DNA from 3 places in the Streptomyces sp. NPDC051104 genome. Region 1 is predicted to be linked to each of the others. Evidence: riboswitches for the same ligand, from Rfam matches in the RefSeq annotation. Region 1 holds a riboswitch; each other region holds the start of a gene.
The links. A riboswitch is a leader RNA that binds a small molecule or an ion and turns the genes downstream of it on or off. The one in region 1 is predicted to bind cyclic di-AMP.

Region 1 (4,450 bases):
CGGCCGGCTCCGGCGACCGCCGTGCCGCCCCTCCACAGGAAGCGGGCGACTCCTTCGAGGCTTCCGTAGGCGGGTGTCCGACGGACCGGATGAGCGGCCCCGGCTCTGCGGGACCGCCGCGCTCAGCTCCTGGGTGAGCCCCAGGTCCTCGCCCGTGGACCGCGGCGGCGAGCGCTTCGACGCCGTCGTCGGACAGCTCGGCAGTCGCCGCCGAGGTCGTCGGCGCGGGCATCGACCGCGTGGACGCCCCGGTCGCGGCCACCGGCGGCAGGGCGCGGTCCGGGCCGGTGGCTGAGGGCTGCCGCCCCCAGCCACCGGCCCGGGGCTCCGCCCACGGACCCCCGCTTCGGCCTGAACGGCCGGCCTCCTGGGAGGAGGAGGCCGGGCCTCACACCGCCTGCGCGATCCGCACCCTGATGTCGTCCGGCGACAGCGTCCCCTTGGCCACCACCCGGTCCCCCGACGACTCTCCGCGCAGCCGCCGTCCGATCCATGGCACCAGGTACTCGCGTGCCCAGTGGATGTCGTCGCGCCGTACCTCGAACGTGCCGCGCGGCGGCAGGGGCGGCCACGGCTGGTCCGGGTCGGCCGGCACCTCCATGCCGAGAACCTGGCCCGCCCGCAGGGCGACGTGGGTGTGGCCCTCGGGCGAGAGGTGGAGACGGTCGTCGTCCCAGGCGCGCCGGTCCTGCACGGACTTGAGCGACCACAGGTCGAGGACCGGGCAGCCGTACCGGTCCGCGATCGCCCGCACATGGCCGTTGTAGGTGGCGATCTTGCCGCGCAGATGCTTGAGCACCGGCACGCTCCGTGTGTCGAACCCGGTGGTCACCATCACCGTGCCGACGGCGGACGTCAGGACCGCGACGGCCCGCTCGAACCGCTCGGCGACGTCGTCGGGGTCGGTGCCCGGCCGGATGATGTCGTTGCCGCCGGCGCAGAACGAGACCAGGTCCGGAGCCAGTTCGACGGCCTTCGGGACCTGGTCCTCGACGATCTGGTCGAGCAGTTTGCCGCGCACGGCGAGGTTCGTGTACCGGAAGTCGCCCTCGGGCCGCCGGTCCGCGAGGAGGACCGCGAACCGGTCGGCCCAGCCGACGAACTGCCCGTCGGGCCCCGGGTCGCCGACACCCTCGGTGAAGCTGTCCCCCACCGCCACGTACGACCCGATCACTGATCTGTTGTCATTCTTCGAATCGTCTGCCACATCGGTCCATGATTCACCTTGCGATGTGAGCTACGCGACCGTAGGAAAAGGTTGACGGACGGTGAGATAAACCACTCGCCGCAACTGCGCCGATCAGGAATACGCCCCCGATCAGGGGTGTTGGGCGAGCCGCCGGACGCTGAACCCGGTGATCCGGAAGTGGCTTCCCGATCACTGTGGGCCGTGGTCGCACTCCTGTCGGGACCGCGTGAACGCCGGAGGCCGGACCCCCAACAGGGCCCGGCCTCGCGGAAATCGCGGCGGGTGGCGTCAGCCGACGGTCACGCCGTGGGAGCGCAGGTAGGCCACCGGATCGACGTCCGACCCGTAGTCGGGGGTCGTGCGGATCTCGAAGTGCAGATGCGGTCCGGTGACATTGCCGGTCGCGCCGGACCGGCCGACCTGCTGCCCCTCGGCGACGGTCTGGCCCGCGGCGACGGAGATGTGGGACAGGTGGGCGTACTGGGCGTAGCGGCCGTCGGCGAGCCTGATGACGACCTGGTTGCCGTACGCGCCACCCCAGCCGGCGGCGACCACGGTGCCCTCGGTGACGGCCTTCACACTGGTGCCGGTCGGGACGACGAAGTCCACTCCGGTGTGGTGGCCGCTGGACCACATGCCGCCCGCGACGTGGTAACCGGTGCCGAGGACGGCACCCGTGACGGGCAGGGTGAAACCGGCGGAGACCGTGGCGGTCCTGGCGGCCTTCCTCGTGACAGCCCTGGAGGCCTTGGACTTTGCTGCGGGCGGGGTGGTCGTCCTCGTCGCGGCCCGGGCACCGTCCAACGTCAGCTTCAGGCCCGGGTGGATGAGCGACGGGTCCGAGCCGACGGCCGAGCGGTTGTCCTCGTAGAGCCTGTGCCAACCGCCGTCGACGTGCTGTTCGCGGGCGATCTTCTCCAGCCAGTCGCCGGCCTCGACCGTGTAGGTCCTGCTGCCGGTCGCCCGGTCCGCGCCCCGCTTCACGGTGACGGGAACCGCGGTGGCGGCCTTCTCGGTAGCGATTGCGGTCCCCTGGGAAGCGGTGACGGTCTCCTGGGAAGCGATGGCGGCCTTCTCGGCAACGGACGAGGCCGGGGTGGCGGCATGGGCCCCGGCCGCCCCGACCAGGGGCAGCGCGAACGCGGCGCCGCCGGTTCCGGCGACGGCGAGGGAACGGGTGAAACGCCGGGGCTTGGGACGGCGGTGCTTACCCTTCGCGGGCATGGTGAATTCCTCTCCGGCGCCTGCGAGGTGAGCTGTCGGGTGCGGACTGGAGATGTCCGGCCGTGCTCGCGCACGGCTTTACCCCTAGCCGTTCCGGAGACCGGAACAGGCATGGTTCCTGTGGGTCCCCCGCTCCTGCCGGGCATGGGTGTGTGTGCGGGCTCCGGACGGCGGCAGGATTCGGCGTTCCGCCCGGATGGATGGGAAACGTAAGCGAACAGGACGCGCAGCGACAACTGTTCGCCTCCCGGTGCGCACCTTTCTCGTTGTCCTCACCGGAAGCCCCCGGTGACGCTCCGTCGATCCGGCGACTCTGGGCTTCACCATTTCCCTGAACAATCACCGAATTACATGCACATGGCGACAGCGGAGCGTCACGCGTATGACACTGCTCACGTGTCGGTTCTTCAGAAGCCCTTCATCCAGAGCGAGTTACAAGGAATCGGTCAATTCGGGCACGCCCATTTTTCAGATTCAGATCCGGCGCAGCCGGATGACCGTCGCGTCGAAGTCACCGCGCAGCGCGGGCCGCAGCCCGTGATGCAGAAGGACCGCACCGCGGTGCAGTTCGCCGGTTTCCCGGCATTCGTACGTCGCCGCCGGGTCCAGGCCACGCAGCCGCAGAGGGGCGACCGGCTCGCCGTAGTGCTGTGCCTGGAGCCAGGCGAGGACGACGGTCTCGTCGCCGAGGACGTACTGCACCGCGCTCAACCCGCCCGCCGGCGGCCGCAGCCGGTACAGGTCACCGCGCTGGACCACGGGCCGGATCTCCTTGTAGAGGCCGACCCAGTCGCGCGCCTCGGCCAGCTCCTCCTCGGTCCACTGCGCGAGGTCGCCGCCGACACCGAGCACTCCGGCCATGGCGCTGACGAACCGGAAGCGCAGCGAGCTCACCCGTCCGTTGAGCATCGCGTTCGGACTGTCGGTGACCCAGGCGGCCATCACCCGGGCCGGATGGATCTGGCTGAAGCCGTGTTGGATGGCGAGGCGGTCGAGCGGGTCTGTGTTGTCGGACGTCCACACCTGGTCCGTACGGCTCATGACGCCCAGGTCGACACGTCCGCCGCCGCCCGAGCAGGACTCGAAGGCGACATGGGGGTGCGCGGCCCGCAACCGGTCCAGCAGGGCGTAGAAGGCGCGCACGTGGTCGACCCACAGCCGCTGCGGGTAAGGCTCGCCGGGCCAGCCGGCGTCGGTGAAGCAGCGGTTGAAGTCCCACTTCACATAGTCGATCGGGGCGCTGGAGAGCAGGGCGTCGAGCTGCTCCCAGAGGTACTCCTGGACGTCCTCGCGGGCGAGGTTGAGCACGAGCTGGTTGCGGAACTCCGTCCGCTTCCGTCCCGGCTGGTACTGCACCCAGTCGGGGTGGGCGCGGTAGAGGTCGCTGTCCGGGTTGACCATCTCGGGCTCGACCCAGATGCCGAACTGCATGCCGAGGGCGTGCACGTAGTCGGCGAGCGGTTTGATGCCGGAGGGGAAGCGGTCCGGATTGGGCCGCCAGTCGCCGAGACCGGCGCGGTCACTGGTACGGGTGCCGAACCAGCCGTCGTCGACCACGAACAGCTCCACCCCTATGGCCGCCGCCCGCCGCGCCAGCGCCCCCTGCTGCTCCTCGGAGATGTCGAACTCGGTGGCCTCCCAGGAGTTGTAGAGCACGGGGCGGTCCCGGTCGGCGTCCGGGACGATGTGCGCGCGCTGGTAGGCGTGCCAGGCGCGGCTCGCGCCGCCGTGGCCGCCGTCGCTCCACAGTCCCGCGAAGACGGGGGTGGTGTACGTCTCCCCCGGCGCAAGGAGCAGCAGACCCGAGTCGTCGTACCCGGCGCCGCCGGTGATCTGCACCCGGGCGTCCGGGAGCTGGGCCACGGCGATCCGCCAGGTGCCCGACCAGGCGAGCGCGCAGCCGTAGACCTCGCCGCTCTCCTCGGTGGCGCCGGTGTCGAGCGCGACCCACGGCAGGTGCTGGTGGCCGGTGTGGCCGCGGCGGCTGCCGATGACCTTCTCGCCGTAGGTGAGGTCGGACCGCACCAGCCGGGACTC
Region 2 (4,450 bases), on a different contig from region 1:
GGGTGCCGGAGGCCAGCTCCAGCAGCTTGGAGCTCGGGTCGGCGGCCGAGTCGCCCTTGCCCTGCCCGCCCTGGGAGAGCGCGCCCGAGGCCAGGCTGCCCTCGAGGCCGCCCAGGTTGGGCAGGCCCAGGTCCGTGCTGATCGTCACCGTGCCGGACATCTGCTGGACGTCCGACTTGGCGATCTTCTCGATGAGCTGTTGCGCGCTGATCTTCGGCAGGTCGGGGTCCCCGGAGCCGGCGAACGCCGGGACGAGCCCGATGGTCGCCGCCGCCACGCCCACGACCGTGACCGGGACGACGTACCGCGCGGCCTTGCGCCGCCCGTCGCGTACGTCCTCGACCTCCCCGGCGGGTGTGCTGTCGTCGGATTCGTACGGTGCCATGTGTGCCTTACCTCCGTCGTCGGCGGCGGCCTGCTGTCTGTGCACTCGTCCACCCCTGCGCCGCCATTCTCCCCCGGACTCCTGTGAGGTGGTCCTCTCCATATGACCAAATCACCGGGAGGGAAGCGTCAGACCGCGGGGCCAACTCCGCGTACTCCTGGGGTATGACATGACGGGCGGGGCACGGCGCCCCACCCGTAGGGGTTGTCAGGGCGTACCGAAAGGCGTGGGACGTGGCACACGCCGGGCGGGGGGCTCAGGGAACGCCTGGCGCGTCACCCCGCCCGGTGCACCACCGCGTCGCACATCTCCGTCAGGGCCGCCTTCGCGCCGCAGTCCGGCAGCGGGGCCAGGGCCGAGCGGGCGTCCTCCGCGTAGCGGACGGCGTCGCGGCGGGCCTGCTCGAGGGCCGGGTGGACCCGGAGGCGGGCGAGGGCGTCGGCGTGGCGGGCGTCGTCCGTGAGGTCGGAGGCCAGCAGCTCGCACAGGGCGACATCCTCCGGCAGCCCGTGCCGCTGGGCGCGCTCGCGCAGGCGCAGGACCGGGAGGGTCGCGATGCCCTCGCGCAGGTCCGTCCCCGGCGTCTTGCCGGACTCGTGGGAGTCGGAGGCGATGTCCAGGACGTCGTCGGCCAGCTGGAACGCCACGCCGAGACGCTCGCCGTACTGCGTCAGCACGTCCACGACCGTCTCGTCGGCGCCCGACATCATCGCGCCGAAGCGGCACGCCACCGCCACCAGGGAGCCCGTCTTGCCGGCGAGGACGTCGAGGTAGTGCTCCACCGGGTCACGGCCGTCCCGCGGGCCCGCCGTCTCCAGGATCTGGCCGGTGACGAGCCGCTCGAACGCCTGCGCCTGGATACGGACCGCCTCCGGGCCGAGGTCGGCCAGGATGTGGGACGCGCGGGCGAACAGGAAGTCGCCGGTGAGAACCGCCACCGAGTTGCCCCAGCGGCTGTTCGCGCTGGCCACCCCGCGCCGCACATCGGCCTCGTCCATCACGTCGTCGTGGTACAGCGTGGCGAGGTGGGTGAGCTCCACGACCACGGCCGAAGGGACGACCCCCGGCGCGTACGGGTCACCGAACTGTGCCGCGAGCATGACGAGCAGCGGCCGGAACCGCTTCCCGCCCGCGCGCACGAGATGCTGCGCGGCCTCGGTGATGAAGGGCACCTCGCTCTTCGTGGCGTCGAGCAGCCCTTCCTCGACAGCGGCCAATCCGGCCTGGACATCGGCTTCCAGAGCCTGGTCCCGCACGCTCAGCCCGAACGGCCCGACGACGGTCACGTGAGGTCTCCTGTCTGCTGACGTCTGCTGACGATCACACGGTCGGTATCGAGGTCGGTCACTTGATCGATGACGCGTCAGGGCGACTCGGCTCACCGAGTTTGTCGATCTGTCGCCGCCATCACTCAAGTCAGCGTATCCGGTCAGGTTTCGATCACCACGAGTGCCCGCTGTTCCAGGCCGGGCGGTATCGGATCACGAGAGGCATGTTCTTGATCAGGTGATACGAGCGGGTTTGGAGCGACACAGCGGAAAGCTGCCCCACCTGGTGGCCGGCGACGCGCACCGGTCCCCTGAAACACCCCCTCGCATCCCACCTCCGGAGCAGCCCGGCACCCCCAAGGCCTTCGCAGGGCCACGCGGCCCGGCCGCCCCGCCCGGCGCCATCACCCGGCCGAGCGCACACCCAGTCTCGACGGGGACGCGCGGAACGCCGAGGCACGCGCGCGTACAGATCCACAGGGCGTGACGAGATGGCATGAGGAGTGACGTCGGTCACGCCCTCCGATCCGGAGATGCGGATTCCCGTAGACCCGACCGATGTCCGAATTGCCGTAATTCGTCCCCATAAAAGCCGCCACTCGAGGGCAACAATCGAGCCTTTTGTCCGAATTGCCGCCCCAGGGCTCTGGATTAGAGGTGGCGATCAAGGAAAGCACGAGTGAATTAGCTCACGCCACCGGTAGGCGGTGCGGAGCATGCGGAATCTCAACTTCTCCTTTACTTATGCCAACTTGAACTGTGCTCAACAAAATGGATCACATCCCTTATTCCCGCATTTCATGGTCATTTACCTCGGACTGCGACTTCCAGGCTTGTTCCCGACATGTGCTCTCGCATACCTTCCCAATCGATCCGGGCGGACCGCCGAATCCTGCCGCCGCCCGCGATCCATTGACCACCACGGCAGGAGCGGGGGACCCAGGTAAGTCGCCGGACCGGGCACAGCGCCGGAACGGCTTGGGGTGAAGCCGATTCCTCGACACCGAGGACACGGCCGGGCACCTCCCAGCCCGAACCCGACAGCTCACCTCGCAGGCGCCGGAGAGGACTACGACATGCCCGCTTTCGCCCTGCCCGCACGCCGTCGGGACCGCCGCTCCAAGGCCGCGCGCCTCACCCGTGCCCTCGCTGTCGCGGGGACGGGTGCCGCCGTTCTGGCCCTTCCGGTCCTGGGCGCGACCAGCGCTTCCGCCGCGACCCCCACCTCCGCGACGACCACGACCGCCGCCGCCAAGACGGTGACGACGCGCGCCGGAAACCTCGACAGCTGGATCCGTCAGTCGCTGGTCGTCATGCAGCAGCACGGGATCCCCGGCTCCTACTACGGCATCCACCGCAACGTGATGCGTGAGTCGTCGGGCAACCCGTCCGCCATCAACCTCTGGGACTCCAACGCCCGGATGGGCATCCCGTCCAAGGGCCTCCTCCAGGTCATCGACCCGACCTTCCGCGCGTACCACGTGCCGGGCACGTCCTGGAACATCTACGACCCGGTGGCGAACATCACGGCCGCGTGCAACTACGCCGCCCACCGGTACGGCTCCATCGACAACGTCCACAGCGCGTACTGACGCTGTGCGCCGCGCGTACCGGGGCTGAGGCCGAGGCCGAGGCCTAGCGGCCCCTGAAGAGTCGTTCGAGGACGACGGCGATGCCGTCGTCCTCGTTCGACTTCGTGATCTCGTCGGCGACCGCCTTGAGTTCGGGGTGGGCGTTCGCCATGGCGACGCCGTGCGCGGCCCAGTCGAACATCGGGATGTCGTTCGGCATGTCGCCGAACGCGATGGTCCGGCGCGGCCCCAGGCCCAGATACTCGGCGGCGAGCGCGAGCCCCGTCGCCTTGGTGATGCCGCATGGCTGGAGTTCGACCGTGCCGGGCCCGGACATGGTGACCGTCGCCAGCGAACCGACCGCGCTGCGCGCCACCGTCGCCAACTCGTCGTCGGCCAGGGCGTGATGGCGCAGCAGCACCTTGCTGATGGGCGCGCACCACAGGTCGTCGCGCCGTTGGACCCGCACCGCGGGCAGCGTGGGGTGCGGCATCCGGTAGCCGGGTTCGATGAGCGTGAGCCCGTCCACGCCGTCCTGGTCGACGGCCGCGTACACCTGCCCCACCTCGGCCTCGATCTTGCCCAGCGCGGTCTCGGCCAACTCCCGTTCCAGGGTGACGGAAAACAGCAGCCGGTCCGCGCCGGCGTCATACACCTGCGCGCCCTGTCCGCACACCGCGAGCCCCCTGCCGCCCAGGTCGTCGAGCAGCGGCCGCACCCTGGGCGCCGGACGCCCCGTCACCACGAGGTGCTGCGCGCCGGCCGCGGCGGCCCGCGCCAGCGCGTCCCTCGACCGGTCGGAGAGCGTGTCGTCACCGCGCAGCAGCGTCCCGTCCAGGTCAGTGGCGATGAGTGAATATGCGAGGGGTGCGGCCATGATCAGAGAATACGGATGGAACACCCCCACGACTCACCGCGAACCAGCCGACGCCCGGCCACCCGTCGTGAACCGGCCGACCCACGGCTGACCTACGGCCGACCTACGACTGACCTACGCCCGACCTCCGGGCGCCTGTCGAGCACCGGCCGGCCCCCGGCCCCCTGCCGAGCACCCGCCGACCTCCGGCCCCCTGCCGAGAACCGGTCGGCATCCGGCTCGACAACCGTGGCCCTTCCGAGAGGGGAGGGCCACGGGGTGGTCCGGTGGGCGGCCGGGTCAGCCGTGAGCCGTCGCCAGGTGCTTCGCCAGGCGCGGCGACGCGAACTCCGTGCCGCAGACGAACCGC
Region 3 (4,450 bases), on a different contig from region 1:
CGGGTGCCTCCCCGACCGCGAGGACCGCCTAGCCGGCCGACCCGGCCGGCTCGTCGGAGCCCCCGGAGCCCCCGGAGCCCCCGAAGCTCCAGGATCCCCCGTGCCCGACCCCGGCACCCCCGTCCCCGCCCCCGGCGCGAGGGCCGTTCCGGTGCCCGCGTACGGAGGGGCCGAGGCGGAGGCCGCCACGGAGGCCGAGGAGCGGCGGATCTCGTACGCGCGGGCCTTTCTGCGGGGCCTGCCCGGGCTGCTGATCGTCGCCGGGTTCTGCTTCGACCTCCTCGCCCCGTCCGACTACACGGCCGGCCCCCTCTTCACCGCCGCGCCGCTCGTCGCCGCGCCCCTGTTCTCGTTGCGCGGCACCGTCCTCACCGGCACGGCGGCCGTCGTCGTGGTCCTCGGGGTCCACCTCGGGCTCGGCGTGCTCGGAAAGGCGGGCGAGGTCACCGAGGTGGCCACGGTCACCACCGTCGCCGCCCTCGCCGTCCTCCTCAACGTGCTGGTCCGCCGCAACGTCGCCCGCCTCGCGTCCGCCCGCCAGATCGCCGAGGCCGCGCAGCGTGCGGTGCTGCCCGAGCCCGCCGCCCGGATCGGTGGGCTGGACATCGCCGCCCGCTACGAGGCCGCGCAGGCCGACGCGTTCATCGGCGGCGACCTGTACACCGTCCAGGACTCCCCGCACGGGGTACGGCTCGTCGTCGGCGACGTACGCGGCAAGGGCATGGGCGCCGTGACCGCCGTGGCCGTCGTGATCGGGGCCTTCCGGGAGGCCGCCGAACAGGAGCCCACGCTCGAGGCCGTCGCCCAGCGCCTGGAGCGGGCGCTGATGCGCGACCGCGCCGGGCGCGAGGGGCCCGACGTGTACGAGGGGTTCACCACCGCGATCCTCGCCGAGATCCCGCACGGCTCCGGCGTCGTCCGCATCGTCAACCGCGGCCACCCCGCCCCGCTGCTCCTGCTCCCGGACGGTTCCCTGCGAGAACTGGAGGCCCGCGAGCCCGCGCTGCCGCTCGGCATGGGCGACCTCGGCGTCTGGCCCGACCGGGTGGAGGAGTGGGACTTCCCGCCCGGCTCGACGCTGCTCTTCCACACCGACGGCGTCTCGGAGGCACGGGACGCGCACGGCCGGTTCTACGACCCCGCCGTCCGCCTCGCCGGACGGGTCTTCCCCGGCCCCGGCGCCCTGCTGAGCACCATCACGCGCGAGGTCGCCCGGCACACCGGCGGCCGCGGCACGGACGACATGGCTCTGCTGGCCGTGCGCCGGCCCGGGCGCCCCCTGGCGCGGTGACGAGGAGTGAGTGAGCCATGCCCCTCCGCATAAGAACTGACATACTGTCAATACCCATGAGGTCGATGAGGCGGGGGCGACTCGCCCGATTTCCTCCGTTCAGGCCATGAAAGTCCTGGCCAGCGGCAATGAACGGATCTGCCTGAACGGCTTGGAATACAGGCCGCGGGTCTATTAACGTTCGATAACGCAGCGCGGTCGTCCCAGCCGTCACCGAAGGCGGCTCCGTGCGCGCCTGCCGAATCCCGCAAGGGAGCCGGGGAACCACCACCTTGGGGTGAATCACGCGGATACCGCCGTGCCGCACGGCCGGTATACGCGCGTAGGAGACCTTCCTGCTCCGAACCCGTCAGCTAACCCGGTAGGCGAGACGGAAGGAAAGGAGTGCGCCCACGTGGCGTTCAACCGGCCTGCCCAGAGCACCTCGTTCGCCCCGAACGGTACTCAGACGCTCGACGTCGCACCCGGTATCGACGAGGGCCCCTGGGAGGAGTGGAACCCCACCGAGGACTCCGTCCGCCCCGTCCGCGGCCGGCACCGCGTCGCCAAGCAGCGCGGGGGCGGGCTCGCCCGCAGCTCCACCGTCCTCGGCGTCGGTGTGATGGCCGCCGTCGGCGCGGGCGGCATGGCCACCGCCCAGTCCGGCAAGCCGCCGGTGTCCATATCCCTGCCGGACCTCTCCTCGGTCACGGAATCCGCCAAGGCGCTCATCGGCGACGACTCCGGCGCCCCCGAGAGCTCGGCCACCGCTCTCAGCAGCGTCGGCCGGACCGACGCCGGTGATGCCACCGACGCCGCCGGTTCGAAGGGCGCGGGCGAGGCGCTGCGCGCCCGGATCATGCAGCAGGCCGAGTCCCAGCAGGACCGGATCGCGCAGGAGGCGGCGCAGGCCGCCGAGGACGCCGCCGTGAAGAAGGCCGCCGCCGCGGCGGCCAAGGCACAGGACGACGCGCAGGCCAAGGCCGCCGCCGAGAAGAAGAAGGCGCAGGAGGCCGCGCGGCTCGCCGCACTCGCCCGGCAGTTCACGCTGCCGACCTCCTCCTACACCCTCACCTCCCACTTCGGCGACGCCGGTGCCATGTGGTCCTCCGGCTTCCACACCGGCCTGGACTTCGCCGCGCCCACCGGCACGCTCATCAAGGCCGTCCACAGCGGCACGATCACGGAGGCGGGCTGGGCCGGCTCGTACGGCTACCGCACGATCCTCACCCTCGACGACGGCACCGAGCTGTGGTTCTGCCACCAGTCGTCGATCAGCGTCACGGTCGGGCAGAAGGTCGGCACGGGCGACGTCATCGGCCGCGTGGGCGCGACCGGCAACGTCACCGGGCCACACCTGCACCTGGAGGTCCACCCGAACGGCGGCGCCGCGATCGACCCGCTGGCCTGGCTGCGCGGCAAGGGCCTCAACCCCTGACCCCACCCCCGCAAAGAGCGCGATCGTTTGCAAGATCTTTGCGGGCTTTCCGGAAGACGCCGCCCGGTCCGGGCGTTGACACAGAACATGACTTCTCTTCGCAAACTGGGTTCTTCCGATCTCGAGGTCTTCCCGCTGTCCCTCGGCGGCAACGTCTTCGGCTGGACCGCCGACGAGACGCAGTCCTTCGCCGTCCTCGACGCATACACGGAGGCGGGCGGGAACTTCATCGACACGGCCGACTCGTACTCGGCCTGGGTGCCGGGCAACAAGGGCGGCGAGTCCGAGACCATCATCGGCAAGTGGGTGAAGGCGCGCGGCAACCGCTCCGACGTGGTCATCGCGACCAAGGTCAGCCAGCACCCCGACTACCAGGGCCTGACCGCCGCCAACATCAAGGCCGCGGCCGACGCGTCCCTGCGCCGTCTGGACACCGACTACATCGATCTCTACTACACCCACTTCGACAAGCCTGAGGTGCCGGTCGAGGAGATCATCGGCGCGCTCGACGAGCTGGTGAAGGCGGGCAAGGTGCGCGCCATCGCCGCCTCCAACATCTCCGCCGAGCGCCTCCAGGAGTCCCTGGACTTCTCGGACCGCGAGAACCTGGCGCGGTACGTGGCGCTGCAGCCGCACTACAACCTGGTCTCGCGCGACACCTACGAGGGTGCGCTGCAGGACCTCGCCTCCCGGGCGGGGCTCGCGGCGATTCCCTACTTCGCGCTGGCGTCGGGCTTCCTGACCGGCAAGTACCGGCCGGGTACGACGGTGGAGTCGGCACGCGCGGAGGGCGCGGCCAAGCACCTGGCGACCGAGCGCGGGCAGCGGGTCCTGACGGCCCTGGACGAGGTCGCCGAGGCCCGGGGCGCCGAGATCCCGACGGTGGCGCTCGCCTGGCTGGCGGCCCAGCCGACGGTCGCGGCACCGATCGCCTCGGCGCGGACGGTGGAGCAGCTGCCTGCGCTGCTGGCCGTCGCGGACCTGACGCTGACGGACGAGGACGTGGCCAAGCTGACGGAGGCGTCGGCGTAGCCCGGCAGACGGCGGAGTCCGGCGGTGCCGAGCGCGCGTCAACTCCTAGGCGCGATAGGGGTTGTACTCCGGATACGGCACCGCCGGACCGTACTGCGGCATCGCAGGGCCGTACTGCGGCGCCACCGGGCCGTACCGCGGCATGGCAGGGCCGTACTGCGGCGCCCTCTGGAACGCCACGTGCCCGTACCCCGGCCACAGCGGCGGAGCCGCCGGTGCCGTCGCCCGTGCCGCATACGCCAGCGCCGGCCGCGCCACCTCCCGGCGCGCCCACAGCTCGGTCAGCAACTCCCGTTCCCGTACGACGAAATCGGCGCCCGCCCGCCCCCGGCGCCCCCGGTGGCGCAGGAACGCCAGCGACGTCGCGTACGCCTCGTACCGCGCGACCGACCGCGCCGCGTCCTTCCCGAAGTGCTGCCTCGCGTACTCACGGGCCAGCCGCCGCGCCCGCATCGAACCGAGCACGAACGGCTCCACCGGCCCCATCCACCCGGCGGCCACGTACGTGGGCAGCTCCTCCCGCACCGTCCGCAGCTCCCGCTGACGCGTCCAGATGACCAGCCAGGTCAGCAGCCCGAACGCGGGCACCATGAACGACGCGTACACCGCGAAGAACCCGTACTGGCCGAACGTGGACGACCCGTTCCACATGGAGTGCATGCCCATCGCGAGCAGCAGCCCGCAGAGCGGCGTCAGCACCCGCCGGACGT

Region 2: linked by a shared signal. The riboswitch ahead of AB0N14_RS04250 (transglycosylase SLT domain-containing protein) and the one ahead of AB0N14_RS14955 (peptidoglycan DD-metalloendopeptidase family protein) in region 1 are both predicted to bind cyclic di-AMP.
Region 3: linked by a shared signal. The riboswitch ahead of AB0N14_RS30810 (M23 family metallopeptidase) and the one ahead of AB0N14_RS14955 (peptidoglycan DD-metalloendopeptidase family protein) in region 1 are both predicted to bind cyclic di-AMP.

What each region holds. Positions count from the first base shown of each region.
Region 1 covers NZ_JBFBBS010000008.1:140,843-145,292, forward strand. The annotation lists gene AB0N14_RS14950 (SGNH/GDSL hydrolase family protein) at 389-1,174, opposite strand; gene AB0N14_RS14955 (peptidoglycan DD-metalloendopeptidase family protein) at 1,478-2,413, opposite strand; cyclic di-AMP (ydaO/yuaA leader) riboswitch at 2,418-2,574, opposite strand; gene AB0N14_RS14960 (alpha-galactosidase) at 2,888-4,450, opposite strand, start outside.
Region 2 covers NZ_JBFBBS010000001.1:863,509-867,958, forward strand. The annotation lists gene AB0N14_RS04240 (sigma-E factor regulatory protein RseB domain-containing protein) at 1-385, opposite strand, end outside; gene AB0N14_RS04245 (polyprenyl synthetase family protein) at 661-1,671, opposite strand; cyclic di-AMP (ydaO/yuaA leader) riboswitch at 2,561-2,725, shown strand; gene AB0N14_RS04250 (transglycosylase SLT domain-containing protein) at 2,745-3,245, shown strand; gene AB0N14_RS04255 (HAD family hydrolase) at 3,289-4,101, opposite strand; partial or broken gene AB0N14_RS04260 (FAD-dependent oxidoreductase) at 4,381-4,450, opposite strand, start outside.
Region 3 covers NZ_JBFBBS010000033.1:19,198-23,647, reverse strand. The annotation lists gene AB0N14_RS30815 (PP2C family protein-serine/threonine phosphatase) at 209-1,291, shown strand; cyclic di-AMP (ydaO/yuaA leader) riboswitch at 1,518-1,674, shown strand; gene AB0N14_RS30810 (M23 family metallopeptidase) at 1,686-2,708, shown strand; gene AB0N14_RS30805 (aldo/keto reductase) at 2,796-3,740, shown strand; gene AB0N14_RS30800 (PrsW family intramembrane metalloprotease) at 3,786-4,450, opposite strand, start outside.